DNA from 3 places in the Paraburkholderia graminis genome. Region 3 is predicted to be linked to each of the others. Evidence: riboswitches for the same ligand, from Rfam matches in the RefSeq annotation. Region 3 holds a riboswitch; each other region holds the start of a gene.
The links. A riboswitch is a leader RNA that binds a small molecule or an ion and turns the genes downstream of it on or off. The one in region 3 is predicted to bind cobalamin.
Positions count from the first base shown of each region.

Region 1: another riboswitch for cobalamin. It lies ahead of cobA (uroporphyrinogen-III C-methyltransferase); the one in region 3 lies ahead of CUJ91_RS03935 (TonB-dependent receptor domain-containing protein).
Region 2: another riboswitch for cobalamin. It lies ahead of cobG (precorrin-3B synthase); the one in region 3 lies ahead of CUJ91_RS03935 (TonB-dependent receptor domain-containing protein).

Region 1 covers NZ_CP024935.1:1,370,482-1,374,908, forward strand. The annotation lists gene cobN (cobaltochelatase subunit CobN) at 1-285, opposite strand, end outside; gene cobW (cobalamin biosynthesis protein CobW) at 300-1,409, opposite strand; cobalamin riboswitch at 1,576-1,856, opposite strand; cobalamin riboswitch at 1,926-2,169, shown strand; gene cobA (uroporphyrinogen-III C-methyltransferase) at 2,374-3,096, shown strand; gene CUJ91_RS24300 (cobalamin biosynthesis protein) at 3,093-3,524, shown strand; gene cobO (cob(I)yrinic acid a,c-diamide adenosyltransferase) at 3,521-4,123, shown strand; gene CUJ91_RS24310 (cobyrinic acid a,c-diamide synthase CobB) at 4,126-4,427, shown strand, end outside.
Region 2 covers NZ_CP024935.1:1,079,813-1,084,239, reverse strand. The annotation lists gene CUJ91_RS23055 (cobalt-precorrin-6A reductase) at 1-281, opposite strand, end outside; gene CUJ91_RS23050 (cobalt-precorrin-5B (C(1))-methyltransferase) at 278-1,366, opposite strand; gene cbiE (precorrin-6y C5,15-methyltransferase (decarboxylating) subunit CbiE) at 1,372-2,622, opposite strand; cobalamin riboswitch at 2,707-2,897, shown strand; gene cobG (precorrin-3B synthase) at 2,981-4,427, shown strand, end outside.
Region 3 covers NZ_CP024934.1:889,588-894,014, reverse strand. The annotation lists gene CUJ91_RS03940 (FecCD family ABC transporter permease) at 1-386, opposite strand, end outside; gene CUJ91_RS03935 (TonB-dependent receptor domain-containing protein) at 414-2,300, opposite strand; cobalamin riboswitch at 2,390-2,738, opposite strand; gene CUJ91_RS03930 (hypothetical protein) at 2,957-3,313, shown strand; gene CUJ91_RS03925 (cell division protein ZapA) at 3,310-3,624, shown strand; RNA gene ssrS (6S RNA) at 3,796-3,977, shown strand; gene CUJ91_RS03915 (EVE domain-containing protein) at 4,063-4,427, shown strand, end outside.

The DNA of each region.
Region 1 (4,427 bases), on a different replicon from region 3:
CGGCCAATACGCCTCGCCGCCAAGATGATCGACCACGACCACGCGCGCATGTTGCAACACGTCTTCGACGTAAAAGTCCACGGAGGCAGGCTGCCGCAGATACGTGACATTCGCGAGGCGCACGCTCGGAAAGCCGTCGCCGAGACGGGGAAACACGCTCGCGAGCAACGACAGCGTCGTATCCGCGGAACTCAGAATGACGATGTCCGCGGGCCGCTGATCGATGCGGATCACGCCTTGCGTATCGTCGACGAAACCGCCCGGCGTGGTGCGCAGCAGATGCATGTGTCTATACCGGCTTACGTCTGTTGCGCGGCGACAGCGGCTGCGACGCCGAGCGCGGCGTCGAACGCGCGTTGCAGCGCAGCCTGGTCGAGGTCTTCACCGATCAGCACGAAGCGGCTTTCGGCGCCTTCGCCTAGTTCTTCCAGTTCACCTGGCTGCCAGCGTCGATCGAAATAACTATCGAAGCGCCGGCCCACGCCTTGAACGACGAGCCGCATCGGCGCGCCCGGCAACGCCGCGAAACCCTTCACGCGATAAATCGTGTTGTTCCCCACGAGTCCTTGCAGCGCGGCGATCACCGCTTCACGCGACTGCGCCTTTGCATTCACGACCACCGAATCGAACTCATCGTGATGATGATCGGCGTCGTCGGCCGAACCGTGATGGTCGTGGCGCAAGTGAATGGTTTCCTCCGACGCCGCTTCGAGCCCGAACAACGCGTGCAGATCGAGCTCGCCCCTATGGGCGCGCACGATCTTCACCTGCGGCGGAATTTCGGCGCGAATCACGGCTTCGACCGCGTTCTGGCCTGCTTCGTCGAGCAGATCGGTCTTGTTCAGAATCACCAGATCCGCAGCCGACAATTGATCCTCGAACAATTCGTGCAGCGGCGACTCGTGGTCGAGATTCGGATCGGCCTTGCGTTGCGCGTCGACGGCAAGCGGATTTTCAGCGAATTGGCCGCTTGCCGCAGCGGGTCCATCGACGACGGTAATCACCGCATCCACCGTGAAACTGTTCTTGATCTGCGGCCAGTTGAACGCCTGCACGAGCGGCTTCGGCAACGCGAGCCCCGACGTTTCGATCAGCACATGGTCGATCTGCTCGCGGCGCTCGACGAGCTTTTCCATCACCGGAAAGAACTCTTCCTGGACCGTGCAGCACAGGCAACCGTTCGCCAGTTCATACAATTGGCCTTCGGTCTCGACGCCGTTTTCATCGCAACCAATGCCGCAACCTTTGAGGATTTCGCCGTCTATGCCGAGCTCGCCGAACTCGTTGACGATCACCGCAATGCGCTTGCCGCCCGCATTCCGAAGAATGTGCCGCAGCAACGTCGTCTTGCCGCTGCCGAGAAAGCCCGTGACGATGGTGACGGGAATCTTGCGCATCTGAACTTGCATGGTGAGTCCATCCGTGAGAGTTGCATCTGCTGGCCGGCCGAATCACGCGCTTTGCGCATGACGTCGCATCGCAAAACGCGGGAACGCACGACGGCCTTGCCGCTACACCAGGGAAACGCAGAATACGGGTATGAGGTCATGAGCGCAGCGCCGCTTCCCCGCGGCGTTCGCCCTTCGTGTTCCGGCCGGTATCCGGGCTGGCGAAAGCGCCGCTTCCCCTTCCCGGACGAGTGATTTCTCGCCCAGTGGTGATATGCCGACGCGGCCTTGCGCGTGGACATCGAAGCCGGCTCCGCGGCGCCATGCAAACCGCCATGACGTCGCTTTTCGCTTACCGTTGCGGGGGCAGCACAGGTTGACCCGATCCATGCGAGGCGGGCGCCCTGTTTCCCGTTTAACTGCATGCGCACGAGCGCGCACACGAGCACCAGAAGTGCGTGCGAGTGTAGGCCGCGCGCCTTGCGCCGTCAAGAAAACGCAAGCCCGGCGCGCTTATCGGACGGGCTTGCCGTGTGCTATCGTATGCGCGCGTCTGGTGCCCGCACATGCGCTCGCGTGTGCAGTTAAACGGGAAACAGGCAGCGCGCTTGCGCTCAACCTGTGCTGTCCCCGCAACGGTAAGCGACCGGCGGCGCGATTATTTTTTGCGCCGCACATGCGTTTTCAGTGCCACTGTCCAGCACATTCGAATGAATGTGGGCGGGAAGGCAAAGCGCGTGAGGCCGCCAGCCCGGATACCGGCCAGACGCGGAGGCGGCCGTGCGTTCTCGACGTCACGCCGCCGGCCGCCGGAATCCGCGAGGGACGGATGTGAAGGCGCTCAAGCACGACTTAGGGAAGCGGTCTGCAATCCGCGTTTACTGTCGTGCGCGAATGCACAGTTTCAAATGACTTCAATCTCCATCACATTGCGTGTACACCGACGCTGCATGATTGCATGCGCGTCGGCGCGGCGCATGCCGCGATGAAACGCGCATGGCTGATCGGCGCAGGCCCCGGCGACGTCGAACTGATGACGCTGAAGGCAACCCGCGCGCTCGCGCAAGCCGACGTGATACTCGTCGACGATCTGGTGAACCCCGACGTGCTGCAATTTGCGCGCGCCGATGCGTGCATCGTGTATGTCGGCAAGCGCGGCGGTCATCCGTCGACGCCGCAACACGGCATCGTCGAACAAATGCTCGCGCATCTGAACGAAGGGCGCAGCGTCGCGCGACTCAAAGGCGGCGATCCCTTCGTGTTCGGCAGAGGCGGCGAAGAGCAACAGGCGCTGCATGCGGCGGGCGTCGACGTCGAAATCGTCAGCGGCATCACGGCCGGCATTGCGGCGCCGGCGGCCATCGGCATTCCGGTCACGCACCGCGATCATGCGCAAGGCGTGGTGTTCGTGACCGGCCACGGCGCGGGCACGAGCGAGCCGGATTGGGCCGCGCTCGCCGCCACGCGCATGACGCTCGTGATCTATATGGGCATGCGGCGGCTGAACGACATCGTCGGCGCGTTGCTGGCAGCGGGCATGTCGGCACAGACTCCGTGTGCCGCGATCGAATCCGCAACGCGCCCCGAGCAGCGGCATGCGCTCGCGACACTCGGTGATTTCGCCGATGCCGTCGCGCGCGCGGGACTCGGCTCGCCCGCGATCGTGGTGATCGGCGGCGTGGCGTCGCTGGCGAAGGATGTCCGATGAAAACGCTTAGCGTGGGCATCGGTTGCCGCTTGCAGACGTCGGCGGAAGAAATCGAAAACGCTGTGCGCGCAGCGCTCGGCTCGCATTCATTCGAAGACATCGCGGCCGTCGCCTCGATCGAAACCAAAGCGCAAGAACCCGGCTTGCTCGCGTTCTGCTCGCGCCACGGGTTACCGCTGAAGCTGTTCACTCGCGAGCAGATTGCCGCGCTGCATGTCGCCGAGCCGTCGGCGGCGGCGCGCGAGCATCTCGGCGTCGACGGCGTCTGCGAACCTTGTGCGTTGCTCGGCGCGTCGATCCACGCTGCTGCTCACACGCCCTATCTCGTCGCTCGCAAAACCGTTCACGCGGGCGTCACTGTGGCGATTGCATCGACCGAACACGCGCTGCCGCGCAGCGCCACCTTCACTGACCAGGACCTTCCATGAAGACCGATCCCGAATCGCATCAACGCATGACCGAACGCCGGCGCGAAGGCCACGAAAAGAAACAGGCCAACGCGACCGTCGAAAAGGGTCTGCTGATCGTCAACACCGGCACCGGCAAAGGCAAGACGACCGCTGCATTCGGCATGGCCGTGCGCGTGCTCGGCCACGGCATGCGTCTTGGCGTCGTGCAGTTCATCAAGGGCGCGCTGCATACGTCGGAGCGCGACTTTCTCGGCGCGATTGCCAACTGCGATTTCGTCACGATGGGCGACGGCTACACCTGGAACACGCAGAACCGCGACGCCGACATCGCGACCGCGCGCAAGGGCTGGGACGAAGCGCGCCGGATGATCGAAAGCGGCGACTATCAGATGGTGATCCTCGACGAGCTGAACACCGTGCTCAAGTACGAGTACCTGCCGCTCGACGAAGTGCTGTCCGTCATCGCCGCGCGTCCAGAGATGCTTCATGTGGTCGTGACGGGCCGTCATGCGCCCGACGCGCTGCTCGAAGCCGCCGACCTCGTCACAGAAATGCGCATCGTCAAGCATCCATATCGCGAGCAAGGCGTGAAAGCGCAGCGCGGCGTGGAGTTCTGAACGTGTCCGCCTGCCCCGCGCTCTTCATCAGCGCGCCCGCGTCGGGCCAGGGCAAGACCACGATCACCGCGGGTCTTGCGCGCTACCATCGGCGGCTCGGGCGGCGCGTGCGTGTCTTCAAGACCGGGCCCGACTTTCTCGATCCGATGATTCTGGCGCACGCGAGCGGCGCGCCGGTGTTGTCGCTCGATCTGTGGATGGTCGGTCAGGACGCGTGCCGCAATCTGCTTGCCGAGGCTGCGGCCGAAGCCGATCTGATCCTGATCGAAGGCGTGATGGGTCTCTTCGACGGCACACCGAGCAG
Region 2 (4,427 bases), on a different replicon from region 3:
AGCGCCCAGCACGGCACGCGCGCGGACCTGGCCGCCTGCGCCGCGTTCGCGCTAATTTGCGCCGCGTACGGATGCGTCGCGTCGATCACGAGGCCGATCGCTTCCTGTTCGATATAGCGCTGCATCCCTTCACTGCCGCCGAAGCCGCCCACGCGCACTGCGCAGCACAGATCGTCGGGCACCTTGCCGAGTCCGGCGAGACTGTAGACGTCGTGCGCGGCAAGCTGCCGCGCGATGCGCAACGCGTCGCCCGTGCCGCCGAGCAGCAGAACCCGCGTCATCGCGCCGCTCCGATCAGTTTGCCCTGGCGGTCGATCGCGAATGTCTCGACGCTCACCTGCGGCGGCACGATCTCGCGCGCCACGCGAAGCGCATGTTCACAGACGATGTCGGCGAGCGGCACCTGTTGCGCATGCGCGAGCGCGACGGCCTGCTGACTCGTGTTGGCCGCGCGAATCGCGGCCTGCAACGCGTCGTCGGCGCCGTGTTCGGCGGCCCATACGGCGAGCCGTTCAAGGTCGATGCTCGAGTTGCGGCTATGCAGATCGAGGTGGCCCGCCGCGAGCTTGCTCAGCTTGCCGAAGCCGCCGCAAATGCTCAGCCGCTCGACCGGCGCGCGCTTCATATGCTTGAGCACCGCGCCGACGAAATCGCCCATTTCGATCAACGCGATGTCGGGCAAGCCGTAATGCGCGCGCATCGCGTCTTCGCTCGCGTTGCCGGTGCAGGCGGCGACATGCGTATAGCCGTTCGCGCGCGCGACGTCGATGCCTTGATGAATCGACGCGATATACGCCGAGCACGAGAACGGGCGCACGATGCCGGTCGTGCCCAGAATCGACAGCCCGCCGAGAATGCCGAGCCGCGGGTTCATCGTCTTGAGCGCGAGCGCTTCGCCGCCCTCGACGCCGATCGTCACTTCGAAGCCGCCGCGATAGCCGTGCTCGGCGGCGAGTTCGGCGAGGTGCGCGGTCATCATCTGACGCGGCACGGGGTTGATCGCGGGCTCGCCGACCGCGAGCGTCAGTCCGGCGCGCGTGACGGTGCCCACGCCCGGTCCGGCGCGAAACACCACGCCCGCTTCCGCGACGAGGCGCACGCGCGCGAACACCACGGCGCCGTGCGTGACGTCGGGATCGTCGCCGGCGTCCTTGATCGTGCCGGCCTCGGCGCCGTCGTCGGTCAGGCGGCAGAACACGAGCGGCATCGGCACATGCTCGCCCTTCGGCAACACGATTTCGGCGATGTCGCTGACCACGCCCGCGAGCAGCAGACGCGCCGCCGCCAGCGACGTCGCGGTGGCGCAACTGCCGGTCGTGTAGCCGCTGCGCAGCGGCGCGGGTTGTTCGGGGGTCTCGTCGCGCATCGCGGTCAGGCGGAGCGTTCGGGCTGTGGGCGGCTTGCGGCGCGCTCGTCGCCGCAGGGCTTCACCACATCGAGCAAGGTGATCGGCAACGCCTGCCGCCACGTATCGAATCCGCCGAGCGGTTGTGCATCGGCAAGCGCGATGCGCGTCAGCGTGCCGCCATGCTGTTCGCGCCATACGGCAAGCGCCGCCTCGCCTTGCAACGTCACCGCGTTGGCGACCAGCCGGCCGCCGTCGCGCAGACTCGCCCAGCACGCGTCGAGTACACCCGGCACCGTCACGCCCCCGCCGATGAACACCGCATCCGGCGTCGGCAGCCCGTCGAGTGCTTCAGGCGCGCGGCCCGCGACGAGTTGCAACCCCGGCACGCCCAACGCATCGCGATTGTGTTCGATAAAGCGCTGCCGCTCCGCGTGCGCTTCAATGGCAATCGCGCGGCAAGCCGGATGCGCGCGCATCCATTCGATGCCGATCGAGCCGCTGCCCGCGCCCACGTCCCACAGCAATTCGCCGGGCGTCGGCGCGAGGCGCGCGAGCGTGATCGCGCGCACATCGCGTTTGGTCAACTGGCCGTCGTGGCGAAACGCGTCGTCGGGCAAGCCGCAAGTGAGCGGCAGACGCGGCGCGCCATCCGTCGCGCGGCATTCGAGCGCGATCAGGTTCAGCGCGGCAACGTCGCGCGCGGACCACTGATCCGCGCGGCCGTCGATGCGCCGCTCCGCGTCGCCGCCGAGATGTTCGAGCACGGTCATGCGCGTCGCGCCAAAGCCGCGCGCGTTCAGCAGCGCGGCGAGCGCCGCGGGCGTGCCGCCGTCCGCGCTCAACACGAACACGCGCGCGCCGTCGTGCAAATGCGCATTCAGCGTCGGCAGCGGCCGGCCGACCAGCGACACGACGGCCACCTCCTGCAACGGCCAGCCAAGCCGGGCGGCGGCCAGCGACAACGACGAAGGTGCGGGCAGCACGCGCAACTCGTCGGCCGGCAACTGCCTGGCCAGCGTCGCGCCGACGCCGAACAGCATCGGATCGCCGCTCGCCAGCACGCAGACGGAGCGGCCGCGCTCGGCGAGCAACGGCGCGAGATCGAACGGACGCGGCCACGCGGCGCGGCGCGCGGCGAGCCGCGCCGGCAGCATCGACAGATGACGCTCGCCGCCGTAAATCGCTGACGCCTCCAGCAACGCACGCCGCGCGGGCCGTCCCAAACCGGCGAAGCCGTCGTCGCCGATGCCCACTACCGTCAGCCACGCCGGCATGCATCCTTCCTCATGATGTCTCTCAAAACAATGCGCTGCGCCACGCCGGTCAAAGCGTCCAGCCTCGTTGTGCTATCCGAAAAAAGGCATAATACAGCCGCCGGTGCCCTTCGGGGCCTAAGAGGGAACACAGCGGGGAAACCATCGCCGCTGCGGCTGCCCCCGCAACTGTATGCAGCGAGTCCGCCTGCGCTAAGCGCCACTGGTTCGACCGGGAAGGCCGCGGCGGACGACGACCTGCGAGCCAGGAGACCTGCCGGCGAGACTGTTCGTGCCAGCCAACATCGGGCGGGGTGTACCGATGCCGCAGCCAAGCCGCTTTATCGCTTGCTCGGGCCGTCGCGCGACGCTAACCGCGGTGTCCGTCTTGAATCGAGCTTCTCCCTCCTCCACTGTGTTGCCTGACGCGGCTTTCGCGCTGCGGCCCTCGGCGTGTCCGGGGCTCCTGCGGATCGTCGCCGCGCGCGACGGCGGCATCTGCCGGATCAAGCTGCCGGGCGGCGAGTTGAGCGCGGCTCAGGCCCACGCGATCGCGGATGCGGGCGCGCAGCACGCGGCGGGCGTGATCGAGTTGACGAACCGCGCGAATCTGCAACTGCGCGGCGTTCGTGGCGGCGAGGAAGCGGCGTTGATTGCGGCGCTGGTGGATGCGGGGCTTGGGCCTTTGGCGGAGGCTTCTATTTCTTCTGAAGAAAAAGCCGACACCAGGTCTTCCGCCGCTCTCACCGCTTCAGCCGCCGACGACATCCGCAACGTGATGATCAGCCCTACCGCAGGGCGCGACCCCTCCGCGCTCTTCGATACGAGGCCGCTCTGCACGACGTTGCTCGCGCTCTTGCAAAGCGACGCACGTTTTGCGGCGCTGTCGCCGAAATTCGCACTGCTCGTCGACGGCGGCGAGCGTCTTGCGCGGCTCGATCATCCGCATGACGTGTGGCTCGCGGCATCGCAGGATGGTTCCGGCGAGATCCGCTTCATGTTCGGCCTCGCCGGTTGTCCACCGGTTGCTGCGACGAATTCGGCGACGATTGATGCAGGCGCACTCGCCGCCGTGTTGCCGTCGCAAGTTCCGGCGCTGGTGCGGGCGCTGCTGCATACGTTCCTCGATCTCGCCGCCGACTCCGACACGACCCGCATGCGTCACCTGCTCGCCGAACATTCCGCCGACGCGATCCTGCGACACGCGCAAACCTACGTCGATTTCCCGTTGGCACGCGACGCAGCGCTCGCCGAGTGGCAGCGCAGCACGCCCGCCGATGCCACGCTGCGCGTCGGCGCTCACGCGCAGCGTATCGCGGGAACGTGGCACGTCGGCGGTCAACCGCTGCTCGGCCGCATCGACGCAACCGCGCTGCATGGCCTCGCTTCGCTGGCGCGGCAACACGCGAACGGCGCGCTGCGCATCACGCCGTGGCAAAGCGTTCTGCTGCCCGACATCGCCACACATGCCGTGCCCGCCGTGCTTACCGCGCTAAAAACGCTCGGCTTCGCGTGCGACCTGGACGACCCCGCTTCACGCCTCATCGCGTGCGCCGGTTCCACCGGCTGTGCAAAAAGTCTCGCGGATACCAAAGCCGACGCGCTCGCGCTCGCGAAGCGCCTGCCCGCCGGCGTCGACGTGCACCTGAGCGGCTGCCCGCGCTCCTGCGCCGCCGCGCATTGCGCGCCGTTCACGCTGCTTGCCGCGGCGCCCGGCCTCTACGATCTTTACCGACGCGACGCACAGCCGGGTTTCGGCGAATGCGTCGCGCGCCGACTGACGATCGCACAAGCCGCCGACACCCTCGCGCAACTCGCCCAAGCCG
Region 3 (4,427 bases):
AGCGCGAAGCTCGCGGCCCCGCCCGATACGCCCAACACGTAGGGCTCCGCGAGCGGATTGCGCAACAGCACTTGCAAAAGCGCACCGGCCATCGCGAGCAATGCGCCGCACGCGAAACCCGCCAATGCGCGCGGCAAGCGCAGCGTGCGCACGATTTCGCCGGCGAGATCGTCGGAGGCGCTTGCAGAGCCGGACGCGGACGCCGACGCATGCAACGGCGACAGCGCCTCGATCACGCGCGCGGGCGCGAGCGAAACGCTGCCCAACGCGAGCGACGCCATCAGCACGACCAGCGCGGCGAGCGCGAGCACGAGCCAGATCGCGGCGGCGCGCTTCGCGGTCATCGCGTGCAATGCGGCGGGCAACGAACCTGGATGACGGCTCATCGGCGCGCTCTCAACATGGCGCGCGCATCACTGCTGCTGCCAGCCGAGCGTGACATACGCACCGCGCCCCGGCGAGTTATACGAGTAGGCCGTTTCATAGTCCTTGTTCAACAGATTCTGGATTTGCGCGGCCACGTACCAGGCTTTCGTGATGTTGTAGCGCGCGGACAGATTCACGATGCCGTCGCCGCCGAGCTTGCCGCTGCTGTCCTCGCGCGGGCCGCTCACGATCCACTCGCCGCCCACGCGCCATCCCGCGATGCTGCGGTTCACCGTCAAGGACGCGAAGCGCCGCGCGCGCCGCACGAGGTCCACGTCGTTGTCGAGATCGACGGGATTTTGCAGCGTGACCGATGCGCGCACATCGGTCTTGCCCACATGTCCGCTCCACGATCCCTCGAGCCCCTGCACTTTTGCATGCCCCACGTTCTCCGCCAGATAGATGCCCGGCGTGACCTGCTGATAGTCGATCAGATTCGAATAACGCGTCTGGAAAGCACTCAAACGCATCACGCCCAACGCATTCGACGCGTACTGCAGCGCCGCTTCGAGCGAATGGCTGCGCTCGGGCTGAATCGACGGATTGCCGCTTAGCGGATAGTACAGATCGTCGAAGCTCGGCGCGCGAAACGAATCCGAATAGCTTGCGCTCAGCTTCCAATGCGGTGTGATATCGAACCCATAGCCGAGATAGTAACTGTTCGCTCCGCCGAAATCGGAGTACTGGTCGCGCCGCACGTTGGCCTGGATCTGATTGCGTCCGAAGCGCGCCGTGTAGCCCGCGAAGACGGAATCGACATGCCGCGTGGGCGCGGCGAACGTATCGGAGTCGAGGCTCTGATCGAGATGCTCGTAGCCCACGCGCAGTTTTTGCTGCGCGGCCAGCGCGAAATCGTTCTGCCACGTGTATTGCCGGTTGTCGGTATCGAAGCGTCCGTTGTAGAGGCCGTTGGTCTTCGATACGCTGCGGTCGTCGCCTTCGGACACGATGAAGTGCGTGGTCCACCAGTCGGTCAGCTTGCCGTTGGCGAACGCGGACACCTGCCGCACTTTCGTGTAGAGGTTGTTCAGATCGGTCGGCGCGCCGTACGCGTTGTCGTAGCTGTTGTTGCCGTTCGACTGCAGATAGCGGACGCCCGCGTCCCATTGGTCGTTGAACTTGTGGCGCAGCGACGCCGAAATGCTCTCGTTCAGATAGCCGTTCGCGTTCGGATTCGCGTTGGGCGCCTCGCTTGGATTGAGCGCTGAAAAGCCGTCGTCTTTCGAGCGCGCGAGCGAAATGCTGAAGGTCGTGCGGCCGTCTTTATCCAATGCGCCGTTCGCGCCGACCTGCTGCGTCTGCGTGTGATAGCTGCCGTAGCCCAGGGAGAAATTGAAACGCGGCGGATGCGCGCCGCCGTCTTTCGTGAACACCTGTACCACGCCGCCGATCGCGCCCGAGCCATATAACGCGGACACGTTGCCGTTCACGACTTCGACGTGATCGATCTGATCGAGCGGAATCTGCGCGATTTGCGCGGTGCCGAGACTCACGGAATCGACGCGCACGCCGTCGATGAGAATCAGCGATTGCGTCGACGACGCGCCGCGCAAATAAAGGCTCGCCGTCGAACCGGGCCCGCCTGTACGCGAGATTTGCGCGCCGGGCGCGAGTTGCAGCAGGCCGGGCAGATCCGTTGCGGTGGTGTCGGCCAGGTCCTGCTGATCGAATAGCGACGTCTGCGGGATCGTATCGGCAAGCGCTTGCGGTCCGCGCTCGGCGGTCACCACGACGGGCGATAAAACAGTGGACGATGCAGTGGACGCAGCAGTGGACGAAGCGTCGGCGTTTGCAGGCGCGGCGGCCTGCGCATGCGCGAGATGGGGCAGCCCGGCAAAAGCGAGCAGCACCGCGCGGGCGATGGGGGACAGCATGAAGTGAGATTTCCCGTGGATGGCGTGCGCGGCCCGCTTCCCCGCAGGCCGTCGCGTAACGAGGCGCGTGCGCTTTTGACAATTCGCGCCGCGCGCCCCTCCCTCTGGCCGGTATCCGGGCTAACGACTTTCGATCCCGCCTTCCCACGCGTGACGCGCAGTGGCACACTCGCGAGTTGAACCGGAACACGCGATGGGGATCGAACTGCAAAAGCGCGAACTGCTGTTCGAAATACGATTCGTACCGCAGCACTGAACTGCGATGAGCAGCAATGAACTGCAGCGAATGCGACGAACTGCAATGCACGCGAAATGCGGTCGCTTACCGTTGCGGGGGCAGCGCAGGTTGGCGCGTTCGGGTAGAACGGCGCGGCCTGCTTCCCGTTTAACTGCGCGCACAATGAAATGCGCGCGGGCACCAGAGTGCGGCCAGTGTATGAGCGCCCTCTGAGTCAGTCAAGAACGCGGGCCGCGAGAGCGATTCATTCGGACAGGGTCGAGCTATTGTCCGACGCGATCTCCGGCACGCGCGTAGTTTCTCTTCTTCAGTCGAAAAAAGGCTGCAAAAAGCGGGGTTGTTACGTCTCGAAACGAGACAAATGTCGGAACGTGCGACATTCCGCGCTAAAATGCGATGTCTTTAGAGGACGCAGCACATGCTCACCGAACTCGAAACACTTTCACAGAATATCGGCAAGCTGATCGCGATCAGCCAGCGCCACAATGAAGCGCGCCTCGCGCTCGAAGAGCAACTCGCGCAGTCGCGCGCCGAAGCCGAAGCTACGCGCACGGAACTTGCGCTGCTGCGCGAGGAACGCGACGCACTGCAAGCGGAGCGCGACGCGCTGTCGGCCAAGATCGACGACGCGCAGGTGCGTCTGAACGCGATCCTCGAAAAATTGCCGCGTGCGCGTGCGCACAACGAGCCGGACAACCAGCTCGATCTGCTCGAGCCCGCTCCGCACGAGGTCGAAACAGAGAGCGACGCCACTCGCCACGGAGAAAATGCATGACGACCAAGCAGATCGAAGTATCGATTCTCGGCGTGCCCTATCGCCTCGCCTGCTCGCCGGAAACGGAAGGCGCGCTGCTTGAAGCAGTCGCGCGAGTCGACGCCGAAATGTCGAAGATCCGCAATAACAGCAACGTGCGCGGCACGGATCGCATTGCAGTCATGGCTGCGCTGTCGCTGGCATCCGAACTGCTTAAGCTGCAAACAAGCGTGCGTCACGGAGAAGCATTTCCCGCTGAAGAAATCCGGCGTACAATGCATCAAATGAACGAGCAACTGGGTACTGTCATCGAGCAGTACAGCGTGCAGTAAGTTGCAAGTAGCATGTTGCAAGCAGTGCGGTCGGTGCTGATACCGGCTGCGGATTCAAACGGAAAGTAAGCAGGCAAGGTTCGTGAAGCATGCACGAACTGCGCGAGGCGAACAGGTCCCCAACGTTTGAGTCAATCGTTTGAGTGTCATCGGTTTAGCTTCATCGGTTTAGCTTCCCTGCCTGGTTCGCCAAGGTCATATATTCCTTGAACCAATGCCATGTGCACGGTTGCGGAAATTTGTAGCACGGGCGTGCGCGTCACTCTGTCTGATGTACCCGAAGTGCTGCTAACTGCGACCAATTCTGAACCCCCGGTTCAGGATGCCGGCCTAGCGGCTAAGGCGGGGACCTTATTTGGAACGGCATCGGACTTGCGTCCGGTGCCGTTTTTGTTTGGGCACCGTGCTTCTTCAAACCCCTAACGTTCAATTCGATTCATGCGCTACTGGCTAATGAAGTCCGAACCGGACGAAGCAAGCATCGACCATCTCGCCAACGCCGCGCACCGCACGCTGCCGTGGACGGGCGTGCGCAACTATCAGGCTCGCAACTTCATGCGCGATGGCATGCAGATCGGCGACGGCGTGCTGTTCTATCACTCGAGCTGCCCCGAGCCGGGCATCGCGGGGCTTGCTGAAGTTGCGTCCACGGCCTATCCGGACCCCACGCAGTTCGACAGCAAGAGCCCGTATTACGACCCGAAGTCGTCGCAGGAAACGCCGCGCTGGCTGCTCGTCGACGTCGTGTTCAAGAAGAAGATTCCGTTGATTCCGCTCGCCGCTTTGCGCGAGCACGAAGAACT